2 regions of the Burkholderia ubonensis genome follow, and region 2 is predicted to be linked to the other one. Evidence: predicted binding sites of a transcription regulator. Region 2 holds the regulator's gene; the other holds the start of a gene.
The links. The regulator LexA, encoded in region 2, represses DNA repair genes until DNA is damaged. The targets are predictions, from matches to a motif close to ACTGTATNNNNATACAGT.
Positions count from the first base shown of each region.

Region 1: WJ35_RS24585 (VRR-NUC domain-containing protein) is a predicted target of LexA. The motif match lies at 9,858-9,875, and genes of this name have one in related genera.

Region 1 is NZ_CP013422.1:1,064,280-1,079,439, forward strand. It holds gene WJ35_RS24540 (methyl-accepting chemotaxis protein) at 1-1,277, shown strand, start outside; gene WJ35_RS24545 (sigma-54 interaction domain-containing protein) at 1,321-2,295, opposite strand; gene WJ35_RS24550 (hybrid sensor histidine kinase/response regulator) at 2,712-4,700, shown strand; gene WJ35_RS24555 (BON domain-containing protein) at 4,737-5,165, shown strand; gene WJ35_RS24560 (DUF4142 domain-containing protein) at 5,421-6,062, shown strand; gene WJ35_RS24565 (PRC-barrel domain-containing protein) at 6,078-6,584, opposite strand; gene WJ35_RS24570 (CBS domain-containing protein) at 6,632-7,063, opposite strand; gene WJ35_RS24575 (hypothetical protein) at 8,366-8,677, shown strand; gene WJ35_RS24580 (MipA/OmpV family protein) at 8,899-9,777, shown strand; gene WJ35_RS24585 (VRR-NUC domain-containing protein) at 9,887-11,611, shown strand; gene WJ35_RS24590 (ATP-dependent DNA helicase) at 11,608-13,908, shown strand; partial or broken gene WJ35_RS30730 (IclR family transcriptional regulator domain-containing protein) at 13,925-14,692, opposite strand; gene WJ35_RS24595 (UDP-N-acetylglucosamine 1-carboxyvinyltransferase) at 14,718-15,160, opposite strand, start outside.
Region 2 is NZ_CP013420.1:874,085-889,244, forward strand. It holds gene WJ35_RS03895 (sugar ABC transporter ATP-binding protein) at 1-1,007, opposite strand, end outside; gene WJ35_RS03900 (sugar ABC transporter substrate-binding protein) at 1,152-2,102, opposite strand; gene WJ35_RS03905 (CysB family HTH-type transcriptional regulator) at 2,454-3,380, opposite strand; gene WJ35_RS03910 (sulfate/molybdate ABC transporter ATP-binding protein) at 3,456-4,511, opposite strand; gene cysW (sulfate ABC transporter permease subunit CysW) at 4,525-5,472, opposite strand; gene cysT (sulfate ABC transporter permease subunit CysT) at 5,469-6,374, opposite strand; gene WJ35_RS03925 (sulfate ABC transporter substrate-binding protein) at 6,465-7,502, opposite strand; gene lexA (transcriptional repressor LexA) at 7,787-8,434, shown strand; gene WJ35_RS03935 (hypothetical protein) at 8,461-8,796, shown strand; gene WJ35_RS03940 (DUF2939 domain-containing protein) at 8,826-9,533, shown strand; gene WJ35_RS03945 (universal stress protein) at 9,645-10,142, opposite strand; gene nodI (nodulation factor ABC transporter ATP-binding protein NodI) at 10,496-11,410, shown strand; gene WJ35_RS03955 (ABC transporter permease) at 11,417-12,250, shown strand; gene WJ35_RS03960 (hypothetical protein) at 12,299-12,721, opposite strand; gene WJ35_RS03965 (permease) at 12,874-13,932, opposite strand; gene mnmH (tRNA 2-selenouridine(34) synthase MnmH) at 13,929-15,068, opposite strand.

The sequences.
Region 1 (15,160 bases), on a different replicon from region 2:
CGAACGTCAAGTCGATCCATCCGACGCCGGCCAGCTTCGGGATGCTGATCGACAGCAACGGTCACGTGGTCGCCCATCCGGACTCGAAGCTGACGCTCAAGCCGGTCGCCGACGTGTCGTCCGAACTCGGCGGCATGAGCGCCGCGTCGATCGCGACCGCCACCGCGCCGGTCGAAGTGCATGTCGGCGACGACGCGAAGCTGGTCCGCGCGCTGCCGGTGCCGGGCACCGACTGGTACGCGCTCGTCGCGCTCGACAAGTCCGAGGCCACCGCGGGGATGCGTTCGCTGCTGACCGCGTCGCTGGTCACGCTGGTCGCGGACATCGTCATCGCGTCGCTGATCGTCGGCGCGATCACCGCGACGGCATTCCGCCGCCTGTCGCTGGTCCGCCAGGCGATGGCGGCGATCGGTTCGGGCTCGGGCGACCTGACGCAGCGCCTGCCGGCGGACGGCGGCGACGAGGTCACGGACATCGCGCGCTCGTTCAACAGCTTCGTCGACAAGCTGCAGGAGGTCATGCAGCAGATCCGCGACGCGAGCGAATCGGTGCGCACGGCCGCCAACGAGATCGCGGCCGGCAACCAGGACCTGTCGTCGCGCACCGAGGCGGCGGCCGCGAGCCTCGAGGAGACGGCCGCGTCGATGGAGGAAATCACCGCGACGGTCGGCCAGTCGGCCGCGGCGGCGGGCCAGGCCGACCAGCGCGCTGAGGCCGCGTCGAAGATCGCGTCGCACGGCGGCGTGGTGGTGTCGGACGTGGTCTCGACGATGGAGAAGATCGAGGAGGCGTCGGGCCGGATCGGCGACATCATCGGCGTGATCGACGGCATCGCGTTCCAGACCAACATCCTTGCGCTGAACGCGGCCGTCGAGGCCGCGCGGGCAGGCGAGCAGGGCCGCGGCTTCGCGGTCGTCGCGCAGGAGGTGCGCAGCCTCGCGCAGCGCAGCGCGCAGGCCGCGCGCGAGGTGAAGGTGCTGGTCGAATCGACCGTCGCGAGCGTCGAGGCCGGGTCGGGTCAGGTGCGCCAGGCCGGCGAGACGATGCAGGAGATCGTCACGAACGTCGCCAACGTGACGACGATCATCTCCGAGATCACGCACGCGGCGAACGAGCAGACCCGCGGCATCCAGGAAGTCAACCGCGCAGTGACGCAGCTCGACGAGATGGTGCAGCAGAATGCGGCGCTCGTCGAACAGTCGACGGCCGCGGCGGCGGCGCTGCAGACGCAGGCGCATGCGCTCGCGGCGACGGTCGGGCAGTTCAAGGTCGCCTGACCTTCCTCCGGTACGCGGTGCGGCCCGCCGCGCGCGGCCGCGCTCACGCGTGGCCGTCGTCGCGCATCAGCGCCAGCCGGTTGTAGAGCGTTTTCAGACTGATGCCGAGCGCCTTCGCGGCGCGCGGCTTGTTGCCGTCGAAGTGATGCAGCGTTGCGGCGATGAAGCGCTGCTGCGCATGGTGCAGCGTCGCACCGATCGGCAGCGCGATGCGGTCGTTCGACGTGTGCTCGGGCGGCATCGCCAGCTTCGGCAGCGCGAGATCGATCCCGTCGTCCGCGAGGATGTACGCGCGCTCGATCATGTTGTGCAGTTCGCGCACGTTGCCGGGCCACGAATACGCGCGCAGCGCCGCGATCGCCGCATCGGTCAGCTGCTTGTGCGCGCGGTTGCGCGCGTTCAGCGCCGCGACGAATTCATGCGCGATCGCCTCGGCGTCGCCGCTGCGCTGCCGCAGCGGCGGCACATACAGCGCGAAGGCGGCGAGGCGGTAGAACAGATCCTCGCGCAAGCGGCCGGTGCGCACGGCTTCCGCCGGATTGTGACGCGTCGACGACAGCACGCGCACGTTCAGTGCGATCGGCTCGCTGCCGCCGACCCGCATGATCGTGTTCGACTCGAGCGCGCGCAGCAGCTTCACCTGCAGCGCCGCAGGCATTTCCGCAATTTCGTCGAGCAGCAACGTGCCGCCGCACGCCGCTTCGAAGAAGCCCTCGCGCCGCGCGACCGCGCCGGTGAAACTCCCTTTCTCGTGGCCGAACAACTGCGCGTCGGCGATGTCGGCCGGAATGGCGCCGCAGTTGACCGGCACGAACGGTCCGTCCCGGTGCGCGCTGAGTGCGTGCAGACACCGCGCGACGATATCCTTGCCGACCCCGCTTTCGCCCGCGATCATCACGCTGGCGCCGGTCGGGGCGATCCGCTCGATGCGGTCCTGCAATACGCGTACGGCAGTCGAGCGGCCGGACAGCCGCGATGCATCGCCGCGTTGCTTTGGATGGACATTGAATTCAACCATGACTGTCAGAGCGCGCGCCGTTTTGAAAATCGGCGTCGCGCATTCCGTCGGTTGCAATATCTACATCGACAACGGAATGGCCGTCGCAGTGCCGCGATATAGAAAATTTCAATGCGCGGCGTGTGGCCTCTAGAAATATCCGATCGCATTACGTCGATCGGGATCGTTGCTTTTTTACAGCCGACGAATGCAAATTCGTCAGACATTTGTAGGGCCGGGAATGCCTGCGCGCACCGCGGCGGGCCATCCGACATGCGCCGCTGCGACATGCGGGGCGGTCCGCGGCCTACGCCCGAGATCCCGCGCAGGTACGCTGGTTGCTGCGCCGTCGAGGCTCGCCCGGCATGCTTTGCGGCTAGTCCTCCGCCGGGGCGGCAGCCGCGAAATGACGGTCGCCGGCGCGATGCAAGGTAAAGATGAGGACCTTAACCCGTGAGCTCTTTCGGCAGGGCGCGTGGGTGCTGCTTGCTGTCGGGGTGGCGTCCGCGCTGCAGGCGTGGGCGATTCGCGTCGTCGGCGTGCATGAGCCCTTCGCACCGCTGCCGTTCTATGCCGGCGTCGCGGCCGCCGCCTGGCTGACTTCGCTGGCCGGCGGGCTCGCTGCGACCGCCGTCAGTCTCGCCGTGATCGGCGCGCTGTGGTGGCGCCCGGCGGCGCCTTCCGAATTGCTGGCCCAGGCCGTCGCGTTCGTCGCGATCAGTTTCGTCGAGTGCGCACTGGTCGTGGCCGTCAAGCCGCTGTTTGCGAACGACCGCTTGCGCGGCGCCGACAGCGACGACGAAGCGCCCAGCCCGACGCGTCGCGAGCCCGCAGCCGCGCCGCTCGAGCATGCGCCTTCCGACGACTTGGCGTTGTTGCACAGCGTGGTCGACGCGTCGCCCGACGCCATCGTCGGCGTCGACGCGGGACGGCGGATCGTCAGCTGGAACCGGGCCGCGCGTCGGATCTTCGGCGTCGATGCGACGGCGGCAATCGGTCGCGACGTCACGACGTTGATCGCACCGCGCTGGCTCCGGCTGCAGCCGCTTCCGGCGTCGTTCGAGCACCCGCGCGCGGCCGTCGGCCCGTTCGACGTGCTGTGCGTGCGCGGCGACGGCGGCCGTTTCCGCGCGAGCTTCGCGGCCGCACCGATCGTCGATGCCGGCGGCCACTGCACGGGCCTGTCGATCACGCTGCGCGAGGCCGACCAACGGCGGCGCGACGAGCGCGGCCACCTGCGGGCGTTGCGCGGCGCACGCGTGCAGGCGGACCAGTCGAACCGGCTGAAGGACGAATTGCTGTCCACCGTATCGCACGAACTACGCACGCCGCTGAACGTGATCTACGGCTGGGTCGAGGTGTTGCGCAGCGTCGACGGTCAGGCATTCGCGCAGCAGGCGATCGATGCGATCGATCGCAGCGCGCGGTCGTTGTCGCGGATGGTCGGCGACCTGCTCGACGCATCGTCGCTCGCGACCGGGCGTACGCGGCTCGAGCGCGCGCCGGTCGATCTGGTGCGCATCGTGCGCGACGCGGTGCGCGAACTCGGCGGGAGCGCGGACGCGAACGGCATCGCGCTGTCGACCGACTGCGCATTGACGAACTGCGTCATTTCCGCGGACGGGGAGCGCTTGCGCCAGGTGCTGTCCAACTTGCTGTCGAACGCGATCAAGTTCACACCGTCGGGCGGTCGCATCACCGTGTCGCTGGCCCGCGCCGGCGCGCGCGTGCGCATGGCGGTCACCGATACGGGCCACGGCATTTCCGCCGAGCGTTTGCCGCATCTGTTCGATACGTTCAACCGGCCGGAAGGCGCTGCGGCCTCGCCGAAACGCGGGTTGGGGCTCGGCCTGTCGATCGTGCGCAATATCGTGCGGCTGCACGGCGGCGACGTGGCGGCGAGCAGCCCTGGCGCCGGCCTCGGCACGACCGTGACGGTGACGTTGCCGGTGGACTGGGACGCCGACGATCCGGCCGCTGATCCGGCGCGCCCGGCCACGGCGTTGAAGGCGGTCGCGCTCGACGGCTACCGCGTGCTGGTCGTCGACGACGACGCCACGTCGCGCGCGAGTCTCGCGGCCGCGCTCGAAACGTTCGGCGCGCAGGTCGCACTGGCGCATTCTGGGCGCGACGCGCTGAACGCGCTGTCGCGCCAGCGGCCTGGCGTCGTGCTGTCCGATCTCGCCATGCCCGACGGCGACGGCTTCTGGCTGCTCGATCACATCCGTCATCTGCCGGGCGACGACGCACGCATGCCCGTGGTGGCCGTGACCGCGCATACCGGCGCGGAAGACCGCAAGCGCGTGATGGCGGCCGGCTTCGACGCGTATCTGCCCAAGCCGGTCGATATGCCGACGCTCGCGAGCGTGATCGTCGACGTGTCGTCCGAAGGCGACGGAGCGGCGGCCGGCCGGGGACAGCACTGAATTGCGGTGGCATGCGCCTATCCCGAGGAGCGGACGATGAAGCGATCGAACTACACGCAACGCGACGGCACCGGCGGCCGACCGGCGCATCGCATGCGGATGCGGATGCGGATGCGGATGCGGCCGGCCGCGCAGATCATCGGCGCGTGGCTGCTGTCCTGCGCGTGCGTCGCGACGCCGCGCGCGGCAGCGGCCGACGAAAGCGTGGGGCACAAGCTCGCGAGCGAAGCATCGGCGGTGGGCGGCCAGCTGCGCGATGCGACGCTCGCATCGCGTATCCGCGCGGCGCTCGTGGCCGAGCGCGGCCTCGCGTCCGACGACATCGATGTCCAGGTCCACGGCCGCGTGGCCGAGTTGACGGGCAGCGTGCCGGACGAGCCGCAGCATGCGGCGGCGATCCGCGTCGTGCGTGACGTCAGCGGCGTGAGCGGTGTGCAGGATCGGCTGAAGGTGGGCCGGAAGTAGCGCGACGCAGCGGGGTGGTCGAGTTGATGCAGCAGCGTTGCCACGACCTACAGCATGCGGCGGCGCTTCACGTCGTGCATGACGCGGAGGGACGTGCGTGAGAGACGCCGACGGCGCTCTGGAAGCAGCGTTCCGGACGAGCGCCGTGTGACGGGGCTGCAACCGTTCCGAGTTCGCGCTGCGCCGCTGCGCCGCATACGCCCGCAGCCGTCGCGATTTTCGCGCGCCGATCGACCGACGAATACGGAGACGCCGATGAAGACGAGCACGAACCATCACGGCAACAGAGGCCACCGCAGGGCGTCCCCTCGCATCCCGCTGCTGCTGTCGATACCGACGGCGCTTGCACTGGCCGCCACCTCGGCGCTCCCGCAGCCGCCCCCGGCATCCTCGGTGCGCGTTGCCCCTGGCGTCGTGCGCCCGGGCGAGACGCCCGACGAGGCGGACATGACACGACGGCCCACCGGTTTCGATGCGGAGTTCGTCGACAAGGCCGGCATCGTCGGCAAGACCGAGGTGGAGGCGAGCCAGCTCGCGCTCGAGCGCTCGTCGAATCCGCAATTGAAGGCGTTCGCGCGCAGAATCGTCGACGACTACGGCCGCATGACGGCCGAACTGCGCCGGCTCGGCGCACGTAAAGGCGTGCCCGTGCAGACGCGCATGCTGGTCGACCCGGCGCTCACTGCGCTGCGCACCGAAACGGGCGTGGCGTTCGACAAAGGCTATCTGTCGGTCGCCGGGCCGACGGCGCAGGAGGCGGCGGTGAAGCTCTACGAAGCCGAACGTCGCGACGGCCGCGACGCGCAGCTTCGCGCGTTCGCGGCCGATGCGCTGCCCACCCTCAACGAACACCTTCGCGCGGCGCGCGAGCTTGCACGGTCCGTTGCGGCGCGTTAGGCCGCCACCTCCATCTCATTGCCGCTTGGTCGTCGCGTCATTCTCCGGGCCGCCGGGCGACGCCTCGTAAGGCGGCGAATCGAGCGCCGTTTCGCCTTCCTCGATCAGCCAGTAGGGCGACGCGCCGTAGTACGCATGCAGCGCCTCGGCCCACGCCGGATCGGCCATCGCTGGCCAGCGATCCTTGTCGAAGCCCGGCGCCTCGCGCACGCGCTCGGTCGGCACCGGCAACACGAAGCAGCGACGCGCCGCATCGAGCGTCAGCACGTTCCACGGCAGCGCGAGCAGCTTGTCGCCGATGCCGAGAAAGCCGCCCGACGACACGACCGCATACGCGATCCGGCCGGCGCGCACATCGAGCATGATGTGCGTGACCTTGCCGATGTCGTCGCCGTCGATGGTCAGCACGTGATCGTCTTCCAGCGTGCCGGCGGCCATCACGTCCGGCCCCGGCCCGCCCGTCGAGCGGCCGTCATCGCCGACGATCCCTGCATGCGCGCGTGGCGCCCGGTCGGTTGTCATCGCTGTTCTCCTGGTCGAAACGATAGGGGGTGCCTGGGTAGCCGCCATCACCGCCGGCGCGGCAGCGACACGTCCTCGAGCGTGTTGGCCAGCTCGTCGCGCGCCGGGCCGCCGGCGCGCGTCGCGATGTCGCCGAGCGACACGATGCCGACCACGCGGCGCTGGCCGTCGAGGACCGGCATCCGGTGCAACTGCACGTCGGCCATGCGCTGCTGGACGTCGCCGACGCCGTCGTCCTCGATGCACCATTGCACCGGCGCCGACGCGACGGCCTTCACCGGCGTGTCGGGCGAATGGCCATGCGACAGCGCGCGTATGGCGAGGTCGCGGTCGGTCACGATCGCGACCAGTTCGCCGCCTTCGCATACGGGCAGCACGCCGATGTCGAAGCGCTGCATCAGTTCGGCCGCATGGCGGATCGTGTCGTTCGGCGCGACGCAGACGACGTCGCGCGACATGATCTCGTTGACGCGATACATGGACGCCTCCTTTTTCAGAGCAAGATGAGCGCGGAGCAGGATGCGTGCCGCGCGCGGTTCACTCGCGGCCGGCGAACGGGTCGCGCGGTGCGACAAATTTGCCAGCGCGCTTGTACATCTTCCACGGCTGCTGCCGCGGCCGGCTCGACGAGCAGTGCGTCAGTGTCCGACGCCCGTCATCACGACGATGGCGAACACCAGCGCGCTCTCGACGGCCGCGAGCGCCGCGACGCCCGCGGCGCCGCTGACCTCGTGCCATGCACGTTCCATGCGTTTCATCTGTCTGCTCCGGTCGGTCCGGCCCGGCGCAGCGTGGCCGCGCAGCCTGGGCCGGGTGCCGCCGTCAGCCGTGATCGCGGCGGCGGTGTCAGGACATCCGGCGCGCGTGGTTCGCGCGGAGCCGGAAGGGTGTCGCGGCGTCGATCGCGCTCGCACCGCCGAGGGCGGGTTGGGCGCTGTCAGGGAGCCTTGCATCGATCGGTTCGTCGATATGGACTTCCCGGCACGGCCGTCGCAACACGCTGATGCGGAGACGGAAAGGAGCGGCGGCCGCTGACACGGCATCGCGGCCGCCAGCCCGAGTGATCGAACCTCCGGGATCGAAGGGCGCAACGACCGTACCTGTATACGGCGCGCGGGATGTCGCTTATCGCGACGTCACGCATGCGGACGCGGCAATACATCGCGATCCGCCAAGGGACAAAGAAAGGAAAACGCCGACGAATAAGCCGCTGCGAGGCGACGGTACGCGGTGATTTCTGCACGTGGCGCGAGCGTTTCGACGCAAGGAAGCTCGCCCCGCGCATCTATCGAGTTCAATGGAACGTACGAGCGCTGCGTGGGACGGCACCTTCTGCGCGAAGCCGCGCTGCGCGCGCTCATCGCTTGTCGCCGCGAACGCGCGCAGCGCACGGCCCACGTCGCAAGCCCTGCGCTCCGCAGCAACCCGCCGCAGCGGCTCACCAACCGATACCACCTCGCGCCGCCCGCATCGCCCGCCGCAAAAAACACGACCACCAAGGCCCAGCAGGCACGCTGTTTGCGCACGCTCGCCGCGCCAATCGACACGCGCGACCCGCCGCGCAGGAGCCACATGAACAGCCGATCCTTGCTGCACCGTCCGGAACCCACGCCCGACCTCGATCCCGATCCAGCGCTGCCGGAGCACGACGATCCGGTGGACCCGCCCGTGCCGGCCGGCCCGCCGCAAGGCGACCCGCCGTCGCGGCCGCCGCCGGTACGGATGCCGGGCGGGGGCGGCGCACCGCAGCCGGCCGCGCGCTCACTGAGAGGAGGACCATCATGGACATTCACGTGCAATCGCCGGACAAGCGCGCGATCGCCCAGGTGCTGGGCCGCTATTTCGAGTCGCGTTCGCTGCGCTATCACATCGAGGAACTGCCGGGCGGTGTGCTGCAGATCGGCTTTCGCGCAAGCGGCCGGCCGGCTGCCGTCACGGTGTCGTTCGACGAGTCGGCTTACGACACGTATACGCACTGGGACGCCAGCCAGAAGCAGCTCGCGCTCGGCCGGCTCGCCGACGGCTTCTCGCGCATGATGTCCACGCGCAGCACGGCCGCGCTCGCCGGCGACTATCACGTCGAGCGTTTCTGATTCAGCCATTCAGCCCCGGCTTGCGCCGGATCCCGGCAAAGCGCCCCGGCTCAACGGGCGCTTTGCGACTTTGCGCGCGTCGCGTAGGATATTTGCTGTTAAGCGCACGCTACGTTCGCACGGCCCGCTGCCGGCGGCCTTGGCCGGCAGCGCGCGACGCGCTTTGATCAGAGTTCATCTTGATTCGAGTTCGATACGCATACCCGACGGAGATTGCCCCGATGACCGTTGCCCGCCCGTTGCTGTCACCCGGCATGCGCCGGCTGGTGTTCGGCCTGTCCGCCTTCACTGCGCTGACCGCGGTCGGCGCGCGCGACGCGGCGGCCCAGACGCCGTCGCCGCTCGGCGAGTGGCAATATTCGGCGGGCGTTCCGCTGCGGAAGATCTTCAGCCCCACGATCCCGACGTGGCAGGTGAGCGTCGGCGCCGGGATGACGCTGGAGCCGCGCTACGCGGGCGCCGATCGCTATCATGTGCTCGGCGGGCCGAACGTCGACGTGCGCTATCGCGACCTGTTCTTCCTGTCGACCGGCGAGGGCATCGGCGCGAACGTGCTGCGCGGCCCCAACTGGCGCGTCAGCCTGTCGGTGGGCTACGACCTCGGGCGCCGCACCGCCGACGACCTCGACCACCTGCGCGGCTTCGACAACATCAACCCGGCGCCGGTGCTCAAGCTGTCGGCCGATTACGTGATCTCGAAGGACTTTCCGCTCGTGCTGCGCGCGGACGTGCGGCGCAGCGTCGGCGGCTCGAACGGCTGGGTCGGCGACCTGTCCGCGTACATGCCGATGCCCGGCAGCAACGAGCACTTCTTCTGGTTCGCCGGGCCGACCGTCTCGTTTGCCGACGCGCGCTACATGAACAGCTGGTTCGGCGTCAGCGATGCGGCCGCGGCGCGTTCCGGGCTGCCGCGCTATTCGTCGGGAGCGGGAATCCGGTCGGTCGGCGTGGGCGTGACGATGGTCTGGTTCGTGAACAAGCACTGGTTCCTGACGATGGACGGTGCGCTCGAGCAGCTCGTCGGGCGTGCGGCGCACAGCCCGGTCACGCAGCAGACGACGAACGGCGTGCTCGATCTGTCGGTCAACTACCAGTTCTGATTGCCTCGGCACGCCGCGGCGCGCATGTGACGCACCCGCGCGCGCCTGCGGCATCCGGCGTCACGGTGATATGATTCCGACCTGTACAAACGTACAGTGATCGATCGCCGTGACACCCGCTTCGCCGACGCCCCCGGCGTTTTACTACCTGACCAATTTCGAACGTGCGCTGGCCTGGCTCGGCGAGCGCTACGACGACGTGCTTGACGACAGTGAACGGGCATTCCTGCACGCCTTCCCGTCGCTGCCGCAGGCGTCGCGCGCGCTGCTCGTGCGGATGCTGATGCGCAACGGCCCGGATTTCCGCGCGAGCAAGCTCGCCTACGACGAGATCGGCTGTCCGCTCGCGGCGGCCGCACCGCTCGTCGCGGCCGGCTGGGTCGATCCGGCGCCGGCGCTGACGCTCGATGAAATCTTTGCGTTGTGCACCAAGGCGGAACTGCTGCGGATGTTTCCGGCGCTCGGCGCCCACGCGGGCGAGCGCAAGAGCGAATGGCTCGACCGGCTGCGGCCCGCGCACGACTTGGCCCAGCCGTTTGACGTGTGGTTTTCTGGGGCCGGCCATCCGGGGGCCGGCCAACCGCCGCGCGCCGACCACGTGCTGCGGGTGACCGTCGGCGCGCTGTGCGACCGGCTGCGGCTGATGTTCTTCGGCAATCTCCATCAGGACTGGAGCGAATTCGTGCTCGCCGATCTCGGCGTGTTCCAGTACGAAAGCGTGCCGTTCGCGCCGTCCTCGCGCGCGTTCCAGCGGCGCGGCGACGTCGACGCGTATCTCGCGCTGCACGCGTGCCGCGATGCGCTCGACGCGTGGCCCGACGACGCGCCGCTCGAAGCGCTCGTCGACGCAATCGGCACGGTCGCCTGCGGGCAGCCGTGGCTCGAGACGCGCCGCGCGAAGCTGCTGTTCGCGGTAGGCCAGGCCGGCGAACGCCGCGGCGCATGGCCGCTCGCGCTCGACGCGTATGCGCGCAGCGCGTGGCCCGGCAGCCGCCACCGGCGAATCCGCGTGCTGGAGCGCAGCGGATGCGACGACGACGCGCTCGCGCTGGCCCTCGATGCGCGCGCCGCATTCGAAAGCGACGAGGAGCGCCAGCGCGTCGAACGGATGCTGCCGCGCCTGCAGCGCCGTGCCGGCCGCGCGGCCGAACGCGCGCCGGCCGCGCCGGACGTGCCGCGCGACACGCTGGTGCTGGCGCGCCCCGACACGTTCGTCAGCGTCGAATACGCGGTGCGCGACCATTTCGCGCAACCCGGCGCGCCGGTCCATTACGTCGAAAACACGCTGATCAACTCGCTGTTCGGGCTGCTGTGCTGGGAGCCCGTGTTCGCTGCCGTGCCGGGCGCGTTCTTCCACCCGTTCCAGCGCGGGCCGGCCGACCTGCATGCGCCCGATTTCGCCGCGCGCCGCGCGGACGCGTTCGCCGCGTGCTTCGCGCAGCTCGATTCCGGCGCGTACCGGGAAACGATCCGCCGCCATTTCGCGACGAAGCTGGGCCTGCAGTCGCCGTTCGTGTTCTGGGGCGTGCTGAGCCCGGAATTGCTCGACGAAGCGCTCGCGTGCCTGCCGCCCGCGCACCTGCGGCTCTGGTTCGCGCGCCTGCTCGCCGACATCCGCAGCAACCGCTCGGGGCTGCCTGATCTCGTCCGTTTCTGGCCCGCCGAACGGCGCTACGAGCTGATCGAGGTGAAGGGGCCCGGCGACCGCCTGCAGGACAACCAGACGCGCTGGCTCGGCTTCTGCATCGGCCACGGGATGCCGGTGCGCGTCGTCGACGTCGAATGGGCGGGCGACGTCGTGGCGCCCACCGCCGCCGCGGGGCACTGCGCATGACCTACGTCGTCGCGGTGCGGGCGATGTGCGAGTTCACCGCGCGGCGCGGCGATCTCGATCTGCGCTTCACGCCCGCGCCGACCGCGCTCGAAGGCATCGCGGGGCACGGCGCGGTGACGTCGCGCCGCGGCGCCCGCTACGAGACCGAGATTCCGCTGACGGGCACGTGGGGGACGCTGACCGTGCGCGGCCGCGCTGACGGCTACGATCCGGCGGCGAACCGCCTCGAGGAAATCAAGACTTACCGCGGCAACCTCGATGCGATGCCCGCCAATCATCGCGCGCTGCACTGGGCGCAGGCGAAGGTGTACGCGCACCTGCTGTGCGACGCGCGCGAACTGCCGGAAATCACGGTCGCGCTCGTGTATTTCGACATCGTGTCCGAGCGCGAGACCATGCTGAGCGAGACGCTGGCGGCCGACGCGCTCGCGGCGTTCTTCGCCGAGCAGTGCGCGTGCTTCGTCGGCTGGGCCGAACGCGAAACCGCGCACCGTGCCGCGCGCGACGCGGCGCTGCGCGCGCTGCAGTTTCCGCACGGGCAGTTCCGCAGCGGGCAGCGCGAGCTGGCGGTCGCCGTCTATCGCGCGGCGCGCGACGAACGCTGCCTGATCGCGCAGGCGCCGACCGGCATCGGCAAGACGCTCGGCACGGTGTTTCCGCTGCTGAAGGCGTGCGGCGAGGATCAGCTCGACCGCGTGTTCTTCCTGACCGCGAAGACGCCGGGCCGCGCGCTCGCGCTCGACGCGGCCTCGACGCTCGGCGCCGGCACGCCGGCGCTGCCGTTGCGCGTGCTGGAGCTCGTCGCGCGCGACAAGGCGTGCGAGCACCCGGACAACGCGTGCCACGGCGAATCGTGCCCGCTCGCGCGCGGCTTCTACGACCGGCTCGCCGCCGCGCGCGACGCGGCGATCGGCAACGGGCTGCTCGACCGCGAAACGGTGCGCGCGGCCGCGCTCGCCAACGACGTCTGCCCGTACTACCTCGCGCAGGAACTGGCACGCTGGTCGGACATGGTGGTCGGCGACTACAACTACTACTACGACGGCAGCGCGATGCTGCACGCGCTTGCGCAGCAGAACCAGTGGCGGATCGGCGTGCTCGTCGACGAAGCGCACAACCTGCTCGACCGCGCGCGCAAGATGTACAGCGGATCGCTCGACCCGTTCGCGTTCGCAGCCGCGCGCGACGCGGCGCCGGCCGCGCTGCGCAAGGCGTTCGAGCGGCTCGGCCGAGCCTGGGGCGCGCTGAATCGCGCGCAGCAGACGCGCTATGCGGCGCATCCCGACATCCCCGGTCCGCTCGTGTCGGCCGTGCAGAACCTCGTCGCGGCGATCGGCGAGCATCTGGCCGACGCGCCGCGCGCGAACGACGACGCGTTGCTGCGGTTTCATTTCGATGCGATCCAGTTCGGCGCGCTGGCGGATGCGTTCGACGATGCGTCGATCTTCGACGTCACGCTGCACGGCGAGCCGACGCCGCGGCAGCCGGGGCTCGACGGCGTGGCGCCGGCCGGCCGGCGGCGCCGTGCGCAATCGACGTTGTGCGTGCGCAACGTGGTCCCGGCCGGCTTTCTCGCGCCGCGCTTCTCGGCGGCCCGCGCGACCGTGCTGTTTTCCGGGACGCTGCGCCCGTTCCATTTTTATCGAGACACGCTCGGGCTGCCCGCCGACACCGGCTGGCTCGACGTCGACGGCCCGTTCCGCGCCGAGCAGCTGACCGTGCGCGTCGCGAGCCACGTGTCGACGCGCTGGCGCGACCGCGACCGGTCGCTCGTGCCGATCGCCGACCTGATCGCCGCGCAATACGCGGCGCGCCCCGGCAACTACCTGAGCTTCCTGAGCAGTTTCGATTACCTGCAGCGCGTCGTCGCGCTGATGCAGGAGCGTCATCCGGACGTGCCCGTCTGGGCGCAGGCGCCCGGCATGGCCGAAGCCGAACGCGACGCGTTCCTCGCTCGCTTCGACGCGGGCGGGCGCGGCGTCGGCTTCGCAGTGCTGGGCGGGGCGTTCTCGGAAGGGGTGGATCTGGCGGGCGAACGGCTGATCGGCGCGTTCATCGCGACGCTCGGCCTGCCGCAAGTCAATGACGTCAACGAGCAGATGCGCCGCGCGATGGACGCGCGCTTCGGCAACGGCTACGACTACATCTACCTGTATCCGGGGCTGCAGAAGGTCGTGCAGGCGGCCGGGCGGGTGATCCGCACCGAGCAGGACGAGGGCGTCGTGCACCTGATCGACGACCGCTATCGGCGGCGCGAGGTGCGGGACCTGCTGCCGCGCTGGTGGCGGATCGGCTGAGCGGCGCTCGGCTCCAGAGGACGTTCAGCATCGCGAGCGCGGTTTCCTGCAGCGGCGGCAGCACGCGGCGCACGGCCGCTTCGGTCGTTTCGGCGCCGATCGGCATGTTGGTGCTCAGCGCGGCGACGACTTCGCCGTGACGGTTCTTCAGCGGCACCGCGATCCCGCGCACGCCGACCTGCAACTGCTGCTCGATCACCGCGAAGCCGTCGTCGCGCGCGCGGTCGATTTGTTCGAGCAGGCGCGCGTTGTTGGTGATCGTATGCGGCGTGAACGGCGGCAGCTCGGCGCCGTCGAGCCACGCGCGGACCGCGTCACGATCCGGATGATGCGCGAGCAGCACGACGCCCGGCGACGTCAGCGGCGCCGGCACGCGCGCGCCGAGCACGAAGCCGGTCGTCATCACGCGCGACACGCCGTTTCGCGCGATGAACACCAGCTCCCACTCGTCGAGCACGCTCACGTACGCGGATTCGTTCAGCGTCGCGCTCAACTGCTGCAGATACGGCTGGACGGTGCGCGGCAGCCGCGCCGAATCGAAGTACGACCAGCCGACCCGCAGCACGCGGGGTGTCAGGCCGTACAGCTTGCCGTCGGTATAGACGTAGCCGAGCGATTCGAGCGTCAGCAGGTAACGCCGCGCGGCGGTGCGCGTGAGACCGGTGCGGGCGGCGGCCTGGGTCGGCGTCATGCGCGCATGCCGGCTGTCGAACGCCTCGAGGATCATCAGGCCCTTCTCCAGGCCGGCGATCCAGTCGCGCTTGTCGAGGTCGGCCTTGTTCATGTCGCGCGGCGCCGCACGGCTTGCATCACTCGCTGCTCGTCCACTCGACGTTCGCGCCGACCGAACGCAGGTTCTCGACGAAATGCGGATGCGCGCGGCGGATCGGCAGCGCGTTCATGATTTCCGAGCGGCCCTCGATGCTCGCGGCGACCATCAGCAGCGCGATCGCGACGCGGATGATGTACGGGCTCTCGACGCGTGCCGGCGTGAGCTTCAGCCCGCCGAACGTGATCAGCCGGTGCGGATCGGACAGCAGCACGTGCGCGCCGAACTTCGACAGTTCGCCCGACCAGCCGAGCGCGCCGTCGTACACCTTGTTCCAGAACATCGCGCTGCCCTCGGCGCGCACGCCGAGCGCGATGAAGATCGGCAGCAGGTCGACCGGCAGGTACGGCCACGGCGCGGCTTCGATCTTGGTCAGGATGTTCTGCGTGAACGGCCGGCGCACGCGCAGCGGGCCGTCGCGCT
Region 2 (15,160 bases):
GCGTCGACCGGCGAGCGGATTTCAGCCGGCTCGAGCGGCTGGCCGACCGCGATCACGCCCGAGTCCGGCGTGTCGGCGCCATAGATCAGCCGCAGCAGCTCCGTGCGCCCCGCGCCGATCAGCCCCGAGATGCCGAAGATCTCGCCCGCGCGCACTTCGAGCGACACGTCCTGCACGGCCGGCATGCGCGTCATGCCCGACACGACGAGCCGCGGCGCGCCGAAGCTGCGCGCGCCGAGGTCGATGTGCTCGCCGACCTCGCGCCCGACCATCAGCGTGACGAGGCGGTCGGTCGTCGTCGCGGCCATGTCGCCGTGATGCACGAGCCGTCCGTCGCGCAGCACCGCGACCCGCTCGGCCACCCGCGCAAGCTCCTCGAGCCGGTGCGAGATGTAGACGATCGCGACGCCGCGCGCCTTGAGCCGGTCGATCTGCTCGAACAGCAGCTCGACCTCGCGCGCGGTCAGCATCGCGGTCGGCTCGTCGAGGATCAGCACGCGGCAGTCGCCGATCAGGTTGCGCGCGATCTCGACCATCTGCTGGTGGCCGATCCCGAGCGCGCCGACGGGCGTGTCCGGATCGACGTCGTCGAGCCCGACCTGCGCCATCGCGGCGCGCGCGTCGTCGCGCAGGCGCTGGCGGTCGATGATGCCGAAGCGGCGCGGCAGCCGGTTCAGGAACAGGTTTTCGGCGACCGACAGCGTCGGCAGCAGGTTCAGCTCCTGCATCACCATCCGCACGCCGAGTGCTTCGGCGTCCTTGCGGCTCGCGGGCGCATACGCGCGAGCGTCGAGCTGCAGCGTGCCGGCCGTCGGCGCGACGAGCCCGCCGATGATCTTCGACAGCGTGCTCTTGCCGGCGCCGTTCTCGCCCGTGAGCGCCAGCGCCTCGCCGGACGCGAGCGTCAGCGAGACGTCCGCGAGCACCGGCTCGGCATAGGTCTTGCCGATGCCGGAGACGGCCAGCACGGGGATGGCAGAACGGGAGGGTTGGAAGGTCGATTCCATCGCGATCCTGGTTGCGGCCGCGCGCAGTGGACGGCACGCGGCATTGACGCTCACAAGTGGCACGCAGTGGCCGTGATCGCGCTCACACCGGATAACGGCCGTCGCTGCGGATTCTTGAGGGCGGCGGCCGTGATCCGGGCGGCGTCACTTCGTCACGAGATCCACCGGCGTCTCGACCACGCCGGACATGTCGGCCTGCTTGCGATGCTCGGCGATCGCCTTGAGCGCCGTGTCGATGCCGAACACCGCCTGCTTCGCCGCATACTGGTCGGCGGTCGCGAGCACGCGGCCGTCCTTCAGCATCGGCTTGATCGCGTTGATGTTGTCGTAGCCGACCACGTAGACCTTGCCCTGCTTGCCGGCCGCGCGCACGGCCGACACTGCGCCGATCGCCATGTTGTCGTTGCCGCACAAGAGCGCCTTCAGGTTCGGGTACTCGTTGAGCATCGCGGATGCGACCGCGTTGCCCTTGTCGATCTCCCACTCGCCCGACTGCACCGACACGACCTTCATCCCGCCCGCCTTCATCGCGTCCTGGAAGCCGGCCGTGCGCTGCTGCGCGTTGGTCGTCGTCGACACGCCCTCGACGATCCCGACCTGGTCGCCCGCCTTCAGCTTCTTCGCGAGCAGGTCGCCGACCTTGCGCGCGCCCTTGCGGTTGTCGGGGCCGACGAACGGCACGTTCAGGCGCTTGGCCTTCAGCACGTCCGGATCGAGCCGGTTGTCGATGTTGACGACGACGATGCCGGCGTCGACCGCCTTCTTCACGACCGGCACCAGCGCTTTCGAATCGGCCGGCGCGAGCACGATCGCATCGACCTTCGACACGATCATCTGCTCGACGATGCGGATCTGGCTCGCGGTGTCGGTTTCATCCTTGATGCCGTTGGTGACGAGATCGAACTGGGCCGCGTTGTGCTTCTGGTATTCCTTTGCACCGTTTTCCATCGTCAGGAAGAACTCGTTGGCGAGCGACTTCATCACGAGCGCGACTTTCGGCTTGCCGGCCGTCTCCGCATGGGCGAACGGCGCGGCGGCGAGCGCGACCGCGGCGACGGCGGCGGTCAGGAAGCGACGGCGAAGGCGGACATTCATACACATCTCCTGGCGTTGGGCCCCGCGGGGCATCTGTTGTTTTAATGCGAGCAAACGTTTGCGGCGCACCAGCCGGGCAATGGCAATCGAAGCTGTCGGTACCACGGAATGGGTGCGAGGCAGAGGGCCGACCGCCGGAGCGCGGGCGATGCGTTCACGCGCAACCGCCGGCAGGCTGCCGGCGGAGTGAGAGGTATGCTGGACCGTTTCTTGTCCGCGCGCAACCCGTCTGATCAATATTTAAGGGTTTATGCGGAGCGCGCCGGCCGCCGGCGCGAGAACGTGCGATTGCGCGCGCGATTGCGGCGACGATGGAACGGGACGCCGCGCGGGCGTCCCGGAAGCGGCGCGTCAGACCGGCTCGCGCAGTTGTCCGGCGATCTCGGCCTCGCTCAGATGCGGCGCGAACATCTCGATCAGCCGGTATGCATAGGCGCGCAGGAACGCGCCCTTGCGCAGGCCGACCCGCGTCGTGCTCGCCTCGAACAGGTGCTGCGTGTCGAGCGCGACGAGCCCCGTGTCGCGCTGCGGGTCGAACGCCATCGCCGCGACGATGCCGATGCCCATCCCCAGTTCGACGTAGGTCTTGATCACGTCCGCGTCGATCGCGGTCAGCACGACGTCCGGCACCGCGCCCGCCTGCGCGAACGCCTGGTCGATATGCGAGCGGCCGGTGAAGTCCTGGTCGTAGGTGATGATCGGATACTCGGCGACGTCGTCGAGCGACAGGTTCTCGCGGCCGACGAGCGGATGGCCCTTCGGCACGACCACCGTGTGATGCCACGAATAGCACGGGAACGTGACGATGTCCGGATAGCGGTCGAGCGCCTCGGTCGAGATGCCGAGATCGGCCTCGCCGTTCAGGATCATCTGCGCGATCTGCTGCGGGCTGCCCTGGCGCAGCGCGAGATGCACCTTCGGAAACACTTCGGTGAACTGCCGAACCACCTTCGGCAGTGCGTAGCGCGCCTGCGTGTGGGTGGTCGCGACGACCAGGTGGCCGCTGTCCTGGTCGGCGAACTGGCGCGCGACGCGGCGCAGGTTCTCCGCGTCGAGCAGCATCCGCTCGATCAGCTGGTGCACCGCCTTGCCGGGCTCGGTGAGCCCGGTCAGCCGCTTGCCGCGCCGGATGAAGATGTCGACGCCCAGCTCGTCCTCGAGATCCTTGATCTGCTTCGATACGCCCGACTGCGACGTGTACAGCACGTTCGCGACTTCGGTCAGGTTCATGTTCTGGCGCACGGCCTCGCGCACGAAACGCAATTGCTGAAAGTTCATGGGTATGCCTCTTAGGCTGTCTTTTGTTTGATCGTCGAATCGAAACAGTTGCCGCCCTTGCCCTGCACGCGCGCGTCAGCGCGCGGGAAACACGCGCACCGCGCGCGGCACGGCCGTCGCGCCGTCGCCCACCCGCAGCGCGAGCGCCTGCCACGCGTCGCGATCGAGTTCCGCCTCGAGCGCGCCGCCCGTGCGCGCCTCCAGCTCGACGCGCACCGAGCCGCCGAGCGGCACGACGCGGCGCACGTCCACCGCGATGCCGCTCTGCTGGTCTCCGGCCGGCCGCAGCTGCAGGTCGTGCGGGCGCACGTACGCATGCGCCGGCCCGGCGAAATCGGCGTCGACCGCGATCGGCGCGGCCGCGCCCTCGGCGACGAAGCCGTGTTCGGCGACCGTGCCCGGCAGCCGGTTCGCCGCGCCGAGGAATTCGTAGACGAAGGCGCTCTGCGGATGATCGTAGACGTCCTGCGGGCTGCCGACCTGCTCGACGCGGCCGTGGTTCAGCACGACGATGCGGTCCGCGACTTCCAGCGCCTCCTCCTGGTCGTGCGTGACGAAGATCGTCGAGATGTGCAGGTCGTCGTGCAGGCGGCGCAGCCAGCCGCGCAGCTCCTTGCGGACTTTCGCGTCGAGCGCGCCGAACGGCTCGTCGAGCAGCAGCACCTTCGGCTCGACCGCGAGCGCCCGGGCGAGCGCGATGCGCTGCCGCTGGCCGCCCGACAGCTCCGACGGATAGCGCTGCGCGAGCCAGTCGAGCTGCACGAGCTTCAGCAGCTCGTGCACCTTGTCGCGGATCACGGCCTCCGACGGCCGCTCGCGGCGCGGCTTCACGCGCAGCCCGAACGCGACGTTCTCGAACACGGTCATGTGGCGAAACAGCGCGTAGTGCTGGAACACGAAGCCGACCTGGCGCTCGCGCGCGCCGACCGACGCGACGTCCTGGCCCTGCAGCACGACCTGCCCCGCGTCCGCGTGCTCGAGGCCCGCGATCACGCGCAGCAGCGTGGTCTTGCCGCAGCCCGACGGCCCGAGCAGCGCGACGAGCTCGCCCGCAGGAAAGTCGAGCGAGACGTTGTCGAGCGCGGTGAAATCGCCGAAGCGCTTGTGCAGATGACTGACGGTGATGCCCATTCTGGTTGCCTCTTTACGAATTCGACGAAGTGACGGCGGGGCCGGCATGCGCGGGAGCCGCGTCGCGCGCGCCGGCCAGATCGGCCGCGAGATGGCGCTCCGCGAGCAGCTTCAGCGCGAGCGTGACGAGCGCGAGCAGCGCGAGCACCGACGCCACCGCGAATGCGGCCGCGAAGTTGTACTCGTTGTACAGGATCTCGACGTGCAGCGGCATCGTGTCGGTCACGCCGCGGATGTGTCCGGACACGACCGACACCGCGCCGAACTCGCCCATCGCGCGCGCGTTGCACAGGATCACGCCGTACAGCATGCCCCACTTCACGTTCGGCAGCGTCACGCGGCGGAAGATCTGCCAGCCCGACGCGCCGAGCACGCGCGCGGCCTCCTCCTCGTCGCTGCCCTGCGCCTGCATCAGCGGAATCAGCTCGCGCGCGACGAACGGGAACGTGACGAAGATCGTCGCGAGCACGATGCCGGGCACCGCGAAGATGATCTGCACGTCGTGCGCCTGCAGCCACGGCCCGAGCCAGCCCTGCGCGCCGAACAGCAGCACGTAGATGAGGCCCGAGATCACCGGCGACACCGAGAACGGCAGGTCGATCAGCGTCGTCAGCAGCGCCTTGCCGCGGAATTCGAACTTCGCGATCGCCCACGACGCGCACACGCCGAATACGAGGTTGAGCGGCACGGCGATCGCCGCGACGGTCAGCGTCAGCTTGATCGCCGACCATGCGTCCGGATCGGCGAGCGACTCGAGATAGAAGCCGGCGCCCTTTCTCAGCGCCTCGAAGAACACGGCCGCGAGCGGCACGACGAGGAAGAACGCGAGGAACGCGAGCGCGATGCCGGTGAGCAGCCAGCGCACGGCGCGCGGCTCGCTGACCGGGTCGAGCCGCTTCGCGGCGCGCGCCTGCGCGGCGGTGGACGGGGGTTTCAGCACGGCGGTGGCCTCCTGGCTCATCGTTGGCCTCCTGCGGCGGCGGTGGCGGCGGTCGCGGGCGCGCTCGCGGCGCGGCCGGACGATGCGGCGCGGCTCGTGCGGCGCTGCAGATACCACTGCAGCGTGTTGATCAGCAGCAGCATCACGAACGACACGACGAGCATCACGACCGCGAGCGCGGTCGCGCCCGCGTAGTCGTACTGCTCGAGCTTCGTGATGATCAGGAGCGACGTGATCTCGGACTTCATCGGCACGTTGCCGGCGATGAAAATCACCGAGCCGTATTCGCCGAGCGCGCGCGCGAACGCGAGCGCGAAACCGGTCAGGAGCGCCGGCAGCACGGCCGGCAGCACGACGCGGCGGAACGTCAGCCAGCGCGACGCGCCGAGGCACGCGGCGGCCTCCTCCTGCTCGCGCTCGAAATCCTCGAGCACCGGCTGCACGGTGCGCACGACGAACGGCAGCCCGATGAAGGTCAGCGCGACCAGCACGCCGAGCGGCGTGAACGCGATCTTGATGCCGAACGGCGCGAGATACTGGCCGACCCAGCCGTTGGCCGCGTAGACGGCGGCGAGCGAAATGCCGGCGACTGACGTCGGCAACGCGAACGGCAAGTCGACGATCGCATCGACGACGCGCTTGAACGGGAACGTGTAGCGCACGAGCACCCACGCGACGAGAAAGCCGAACACCGCGTTGATCAGCGCGCCGCCCAGCGCCGCCGAGAACGTCAGCCGGTACGACGCGAGCACGCGCGGCGACGCGACGGCCGCGATGAACTGGTCCCACGAGAGCGTCGCGGTCTTCAGGAACGTGGCGGCAAGCGGAATCAGCACCACGAGGCTCAAATAGGCCACCGTGATGCCGAGCGTCACGCCGAAGCCGGGCAGCGCGCTCGGCTTGCGAAAGGTGTACGTCGTCATCGGATGCTCTTGCTGGGTCGAATCACATGGGTCCGGCGCGAGCGCCGGGGGTGCGGCGCGCTGCTGTCGCGCGCCGCTGTCGTTATGTCGTCACTGCGGCTTGTAGATCGAATCGAACACGCCGCCGTCGGCGAAATGCGTCTTCTGCGCATTCGTCCAGCCGCCGAACGTGTCGTCGACCGTGTACAGCTTCAGCTTCGGAAACTGCTTCGTCAGCTCCGCCGGCACGTTCTTCGAGCGCGGCCGGTAATAGTTGCGCGCGGCGATCTCCTGGCCCTGCGGGCTGTACAGGTAGTTCAGGTACGCCTCGGCGAGCTTGCGCGAGCCCTTCTTGTCGACCACCTTGTCGACGATCGCGACCGGCGGCTCGGCCAGGATGCTCACCGACGGCACGACGATCTCGAACTTGTCGGCGCCGAATTCCTTGATCGACAGGAACGCCTCGTTCTCCCATGCGATCAGCACGTCGCCGATGCCGCGCTGCACGAAGCTCGTCGTCGCGCCTCGCGCGCCCGAGTCGAGCACGCCCGCGTTCTTGTAGAGCTTCGTGACGAAGTCCTTCGCGGCCTGCTCGCTGCCGCCCGGCTTGTGCACCGCGTACGCCCACGCGGCGAGATAGTTCCAGCGCGCGCCGCCCGAGGTCTTCGGGTTCGGCGTGACGATCGACACGCCCGGCTTCGTCAGGTCGTCCCAGTCCTTGATGCCCTTCGGATTGCCCTTGCGCACGAGGAACACGATCGTCGACGTGTACGGCGACGCGTTGTCGGGCAGGCGCTTCTGCCAGTCCTTGCTGACGAGCCCCTTGTTCGCGAGCGCGTCGATGTCGTACGCGAGCGCGAGCGTCACGACGTCGGCCTGCAGCCCGTCGAGCACCGAGCGCGCCTGCGCGCCCGAGCCGCCGTGCGACTGCTTGAAGTTGACGGTCTCGCCCGTCTTCGCCTTCCATTCCTTGCCGAACGCCTGGTTGAAGTCCTGATACAGCTCGCGCGTCGGGTCGTACGACACGTTCAGGAAAGTCGTATCGGCATGCGCCTGCGCGACGACGCCCAGCGCCGCGGCCGCGCCCAGCGCGAAGGTTGCGATCAAGCGGCGCGCCCCGCCCGCCAGTCCCGTATTGCGCTTCACCATCGATGCTTCTCCCGTGTTGTCGGTCATGTTGTCGGTATTGCGAGATGCGAGCCAGTCTATCGAACGGGTTACATGATTAAAAATAATCGTTCCTCATTTTTTAATATTGAAAAGTGCTAAAGCAGACGGCATCGACGGTTACAGCGGACGAACCGGCGTCCGGACGTCGCCGGATCGCGCATCGCGCCGGAATCGACGCGATCGCGACGAACCTCAGGTAACACTTGAAATTCCCCGGGTACTGTATAAAAATACAGCTCACTGTCTATCCATACAGTTGAGCCATGACCAAACTCACCGCACGCCAGCAGCAAGTGTTCGACTTGATCCGCCGCGCGATCGAGCGCTCCGGCTTCCCGCCCACCCGCGCCGAGATCGCGGCCGAACTGGGATTCAGTTCGCCCAATGCAGCCGAGGAGCACCTGCGCGCGCTGGCGCGCAAGGGCGTGATCGAACTGGCGGCCGGCGCGTCGCGCGGCATCCGCCTGCTCGGCGGCGACGACGCGCCGCACCAGTTCACGCTGCCGCACGCGGCCCTGATGCAGCTGTCGCTGCCGCTCGTCGGCCGGGTCGCGGCAGGTAGCCCGATCCTCGCGCAGGAGCACATCTCGCAGCACTTCGCGTGCGATCCCGCGCTGTTCTCCAGCAAGCCGGACTACCTGCTGAAGGTCCGCGGCCTGTCGATGCGCGACGCCGGCATCCTCGACGGCGACCTGCTCGCCGTGCAGAAGCGCACGGAAGCGAAGGACGGCCAGATCATCGTCGCGCGTCTGGGCGACGATGTCACCGTCAAGCGCCTGAAGCGCCGGCCCGGCGGCCTCGAGCTGATCGCGGAGAACCCTGATTACGAAAACATCTTCGTCAAGGCCGGCAGCGCGGAATTCGCGCTGGAAGGCATCGCCGTCGGGCTGATTCGCTCGGGCGAATTCTGACCATCCGTCTCGCTCAGGAGAACACCATGGAACGCCTTGCCCGCCTGCTGCCTTTCCGCCAATTCGGTCGCCTGCGCCACCTGCGCGGCCGCACGCCGTGCGCGCCGCTGACCGCCGCGGCGCCCACCGGTCAAGAAGAAGCAGTCGAACGGCAAGCGTCGTTGCTGCCGTCGGCGCTGCCCGCATTCGCGCGGGTATCGCTGAACGCCGGTCTGAACCACGCGGAACCGGCGCGCCGCGCGCCGGTGCGCGTCTATCATGGTTCGTCGCGCCTGATCATGGTCGGGACGATCGACGCGGTGTGCCGGATGATCGATCACTGCATTGCCGAGGAACGTTCGATCGCGCAAGGCAGTCTCTGATTGCGGAACGTTCCCGCACCGGAGGCATTGTGAATTACGCACCGGGCCGCCCCAGGCGGCTCAAACCCCTGTTGATCGTCGTGCTGGCCGCCGTCGTCATCGCGGCGATCGGCTGCGCGTATGCGTCGCCCTACGTCGCGCTCGGCCGCCTGAAATCGGCGATCGATGCGCGCGATGCGCAGGCGGTCAGCGAGTATGTGGATTTCCCGTCGCTGCGCATCAGCCTGAAGCAGCAGGTCACCGACGAGTTGATGCGCCGGATCGACGCCAAACGGCAGAACAATCCGTTCGCCGCGATCGGCGCGTTGATCGGTTCAGCGTTGATCGGGCCGCTGGTTGACGCCTACGCGACCCCGGAAGGCGTTGCGGCGCTGATGAGCGGCATCCCGCCGCGCGGTAGTCCCGGCGAACGGCCTCCCGAATGGGCCGGCTCGCCGTCGAGGTCGCCGTCAGGCACCGCGCCAGCCAGCGCGCCGGCTGTGCCACCGTCGAGCGCCGGCAGTCCAGCGAGCGTGCCGGCAGCCGCCAGCGGCGCCACCTCGGTCCCGGTGCCAGCTCCCGCCCCAGCCGGCGCGAGCGATCCCGGTCGGACACAGCAAACGAGCGCGGGCTACCGGAACATCGACGAATTCGTCGTGACGTACCAGCGCAACGCGGATGGGACGCGCTACGCGGCGATTCTCCACCGCGTCGGGCTGTTTTCGTGGAAGCTGTCCGCGATCGACCTGCACGGCTGAGCGCGCGTTGCCGGTAGGCGGTGCCGCGGATGCGGCACACGGCACGCGCTCATCGCGAAGCCAGCGAGCTGGTCATGCGGCAAACGCGTGCATCCTCGTGCCATTAGCCCACTATTTACCGCTCGCGGTAGCCGCCTCGCGCTCGCGTGCGATTTCGGCCTTCTGCTCTTCGGCGGACGAGCACGCCACCAGGATGCTGCAGTTCACGCGGTCGAGCAGTTGCGTATTGCCCGAGCCCATCCACCATCTCGACAACCCGCTGCGGCAGCGGTGCCCGACCACGATCAGGTCGACCTTCAGTTCCGCGGCGAGGTTGGCAATCTCGTCGATCGGGTAGCCGAACGCGAAATGCCCTTCCGCCTGCAATCCGCGTTCGCGCAGCCAGTCCACGCCTTCCTGCAGGATTTCGCGCGCCGTTTCCTCGAAGCGGCCACACGCGACATCGGTCAACAATCCGGCGCTTTGCGCAATGCTCGAACGCATGTCGACGACGGACAGCAGGTGCGTCTCGGCCTTCAGGTCCAGCGCGAGATTGGCACCGCAGCGCAATGCCTTGCGTCCCTCGAGCGTGCCGTCATAACACAGCAGAATCTTGTTGTAGCTAGCCATGAGCCCTCCCATACGAGACAACGAACCCTACGCATTCATCATGGTGCGCCGCAATTCGGGACGCAAGGGATGGAAAACGCTGATTCGCCCCGTGGGGCCGATCCGCGATGATGCGGTGCATGATCGGCATGCGCCGGCACCGCGCTGCGCGCACACGCCCTGAAGGCGTGCAGGCAATGCACTAGAATGGCCCGGTCGTGCCGCCCGTTCGCGTCACGCGCAGGTTGCGCGCCGTATCGCGCTTTCCCGTCATGCCGGTGCGACCGTCAACCGGCGCATCGGTTCGCGCCCGGCTTCGGCGCGCACGGTCGCCGGACGTGTCCGCCACGCTGCATCCAACGACAACATTGCCCATGTCCGTCGCACCGATCGATTTCCAGAACGTCGAAAAGCGCTATGGCGGCAAGCTCGTCGTCAACGGCCTGTCCTTTCGCGTCCATGCCGGCGAATGCTACGGCCTGCTCGGGCCGAACGGCGCCGGCAAGACCACGACGCTGAAGATGCTGCTCGGCATCACGTATCCGGACGCCGGTGCGATCTCGCTATGCGGCGAACCGGTTCCGGCGCGCGCGCGCCGGGCGCGCCAGCGGGTCGGCGTCGTGCCGCAATTCGACAATCTCGACCCGGATTTCACGGTTCGCGAGAATTTGCTGGTGTTCAGCCGCTATTTCGGCGTGTCGGCACACGACGCCCGCGCGCTGGTGCCGTCGCTGCTCGCGTTCGCGAAGCTCGGGAACAAGGCGGACGCGAAGGTCAGCGAGCTGTCGGGCGGCATGAAGCGGCGGCTGACGCTCGCGCGCGCGCTCGTCAACGACCCCGACGTGCTGGTGCTCGACGAGCCGACGACCGGCCTCGACCCGCAGGCGCGGCACCTGATGTGGGAGCGGCTGCGCTCGCTGCTCGCGCACGGCAAGACGATCCTGATCACCACGCATTTCATGGAAGAAGCCGAGCGCCTGTGCGACCGCCTGTGCGTGATCGAGGAAGGTCGCAAGATCGCCGAAGGCGCGCCGCATGCGCTGATCGAATCGGAAATCGGCTGCGACGTGATCGAGATCTACGGCGCCGATCCGGCCGCGCTGCGCGACGAGCTGGCCGCCTTCGCGGAACGCACCGAGATCAGCGGCGAGACGCTGTTCTGCTACGTGAGCGACCCCGATCCGCTCAATGCTCGACTCAAGGGCCGCGCCGGATTGCGCTATCTGCATCGCCCCGCCAATCTGGAAGACGTGTTCCTGCGGCTGACCGGCCGCGAGATGCAGGACTGAGCGCTCATGGACGTACGCAACTATTCCGCCTCCGCCACGCCCGCGCCGCCGCGCGAATCGCGCTTTGCGATCGCGATGCCGGCGAACGCGACCAACTGGGCCGCCGTGTGGCGCCGCAACTATCTCGTGTGGCGCAAGCTCGCGATGGCTTCGATGATCGGCAATCTGGCGGATCCGATGATCTACCTGTTCGGGCTCGGGTTCGGGCTGGGACTGATGGTCGGCCGCGTCGACGGCGTGTCGTACATCGCGTTCCTCGCGGCGGGCACGGTCGGGTCGAGCGTGATGATGTCCGCGAGCTTCGAGTCGATGTATTCGGGCTTCTCGCGGATGCACGTGCAGCGCACCTGGGAAGCGATCATGCACACGCCGCTCGTGCTTGGCGACATCGTGCTCGGCGAGATCGTCTGGGCGGCCAGCAAGGCGATGCTGTCGGGTTCCGCGATCATGATCGTCGCGGGCCTGCTCGGCTATGCGAGCTTTCCGTCGATGCTCGCCGCGCTGCCGGTGATCGCGCTCGCCGGCCTGGCGTTCGCGAGCGCCGCGATGGTCGTCACCGCGCTCGCGCCGTCATACGATTTCTTCATGTTTTATCAGACGCTCGTGCTGACGCCGATGCTGCTGCTGTCCGGCGTGTTCTTCCCGCTCACGCAGTTGCCGGAGATCGCGCAGCACGCGGCGCATGCGCTGCCGCTCGCGCACGCGGTCGAACTGATCCGGCCCGCGATGCTCGGCCGGCCCGCGTCGCACGTCGGCCTGCACGTGGCGGTGCTGGCCGCCTATGCGATCGGCAGCTTCCTGCTGTCCGCGCGGCTGTTCCGGCGCCGGATGATGCGCTGACGCGCACGCGCATACCGCGCCGGCCGGTGTGCCGAGCCGACGACGACGTCACTCGTCTTCGTCGCTCCACGGAATCTCGACGTCGGTCAGGAACGCGACGGTCGCGAGTGGGCCGCCCTCGTGACGGCCGAGCTTGCCGTCCGCGCGATGCCATTCGACCCGGAACTGCGTGCCCGGATCGTCGGCCAGCAGATAGACCGTGCGCAGCTCTTCCGGCTCCGCGTCCTCGACGGGGCCGTCGAACGACACGAGCATCTTCTGCGGCCACAGGCCGTTCACCGGATCGTAGATGCGCTCGCCCTGCGGAATGTCGACGCTGGCCTCGACGCCGATCGTGGCGGACGCCTCGACGATCATCGCGCCGAGCGCGGACAGCACGGCGGTCGCGCGCGCCGAATTGGCCTGGCGAATCGCGAGATCGCCGCGCGTCAGCGCCTTTTCGAGCCGAGGATGAATCTTGGGTTGGGTCATGCGAGTTCCTGATTGCTTCTTGTGAATGGCGCCGCCCGCGCGAAGCGGCGGCGCCGGATGAATAAGGTGATTATGGGGGCAGGCGCGCGCCCCCGAAGACGCCTTCGCACCGCAATCGCCGCCGGACGTCTTCGACCCCGCGCGGCCCGCGGTCAGAACCCCAGCGCGATCGCGAGCAGCCCGCTCGCGATGCCGAACGCGACGACGAGCGCCGTGACGAGCGCGAGCGTGGCCGGCCGGAACGCGCGCGCAAGCATCGCGAGCGACGGCACGCTGATCGGCGGCAGCGTCATCAGCAGCGCGGCGGCCGGGCCGACGCCCATGCCGAGCGACAGCATCGCCTGGATGATCGGCACCTCGCCCGCCGTCGGAATCACGAACAGCGCGCCCGCGACCGCGAACGCGACGATCCAGCCGACATGGTTGCCGATGTCCGGGCCGATATGCGGGAACAGCCATGCGCGCGCCGCGCCGAGCAGCAGCACGAGCACGAGGTATTCGGGCACGAGCCGCACGGTCATCCGCGCGAGGATTTTCATCCAGCGCGCGAACGCGTTGCCGGCCGCGGCCTGCTCGGCCACCAGCGCGGCGAGCCGCGTGTCGTCGATGCTGCGGTCGTCCGGGCGCGCGAGCCGGTTCAGCAGATAGCCGATCCCGAACACCATCGCGATGCCGAGCACGAGCCGCAGCGCGCTCCAGTGCCAGCCGAGCACGAAGCCCATGAACACCAGCGCGGCCGGGTTCAGCACCGTATTGCCGAGCCAGAACGCCACCGCGCCGCCCGGCGACGCATGCCGCTCGCGCAGGCCCGCGACGACGGGCGCCGCGCAGCAGGTGCACATCATGCCCGGCAGCGACAGCAGGCCGCCCGCGGCGACGCTGCCGAAGCCCGTCTTACCGAGCACGCGCGCGACCCAGTGCGCGGGCAGCAGCGCCTGCACCGCCGAGCCGAGCAGCAGGCCGAGCACCATCGCCTGCCAGATCGCCTTGCCGTACGCCCACGCGTAGTCGAGCGCGGCCTTCAGCGACGGCTCGGGCGGCGCCGACGCCGCCCCCATCAGGATCGACTGGCCGATCGAATGATGCTCGGCGGCCAGGAACGCCTTGTTGTAGTACGGAAACCATTTCACGTAGAACAGGCCTGCGACCGCGATCAGCAGGAAGGTCATCCAGCCGAGCGCCGGATTCGGTTGAGTGCGTGTGGTTGTCATCGTGTGGGAGTCGTTGCGTTGTTGTGGGTATCGGTATTGGTATCGGCACGCGCCGCCGCATCGCCCGCGGGCGATGCCGGCAGGCCGGCCTGCGCGAGCGCATCGAGCAGCGCGCGCGCCTGATCGCGCGCGTCCGCTGCGTTCGGCCGGAACGTGAACGTCAGCACGCGGTTCGGTCTGTCGTACGACGAACGATAGGTCCGCGCATACGCCGGATCGTAATGCCGGTCGATCAGCGCGCGGAACAGGTCGGCGCGCGCATCGGCGTCGATCAGCGCGCTCCAGTGCGCGACTTCTTCGCGGCTGTGCAGGCCGATCAGTCGCGTGAGCTGCGCCTTGAACGCGTCAGGCGTGTCGAACAGATGGCCGTAATCGTCGAGCAGGAACGCGATGCGCTCGTTGCGCGCCGCGTCGACCTGCACCCACGGCCCCGCGTGGAATGCCTGCAGCAGCGCGAGCGGCAATTGCACGAGCCCGATCTTGCGGCTCTCGGATTCGACGAAGACAGGCCGCGCCGGATCGAAGCGCCGGAGCGTCTCGACGAGCCGCGTGTCGAACATCTTCTGCGACGGCTGCGGAACGCCCGGCAGCGCGCCGAGCAGCGAACCGCGGTGGCACGCGAGCGCCTCGAGATCGAGCGTCTGCGCGCCAACATCGGCCAGCGCCTGCAACAGACGCGTCTTGCCGCAGCCGGTATGGCCGACGAGCGCGATATAGCGGAAACGCGTCGGCAGCGTATCGAGCGCCTCACACACCGCGCGGCGGTACGACTTGTAGCCTCCGTCGAGCTGGCGCGCCTGCCAGCCGATCATGTTGAACATCACGGTCATCGACCCCGAGCGCTTGCCGCCGCGCCAGCAATAAACCAGCGGCCGCCAGTTGCGCGGCCGGTCGGCGAACGTCGTGTCGAGGTGGCGCGCGATGTTGCGCGCGGCCATCGCCGCGCCGACGCGCGTCGCCTCGTACGGCGACACCTGGCGGTACATCGTGCCGACGAGCACGCGCTCTTCGTTGCTCAGCACGGGCGCGTTGAGCGCGCCGGGGATGTGGTCCTCGGCAAACTCGAGCGGCGTGCGCACGTCGATGATCTCGTCGAACTCGCCGGCGCGATCGAGGGTGACAATCAGGTTCTTCAATTTGGCGTCGAACAGGGGCGATGCGGCTCGGCGAGCCGCACGGGCACGGAAGGCGGATTCGCAATTATCTCACGGCCGGGCGTCGCCGGCGG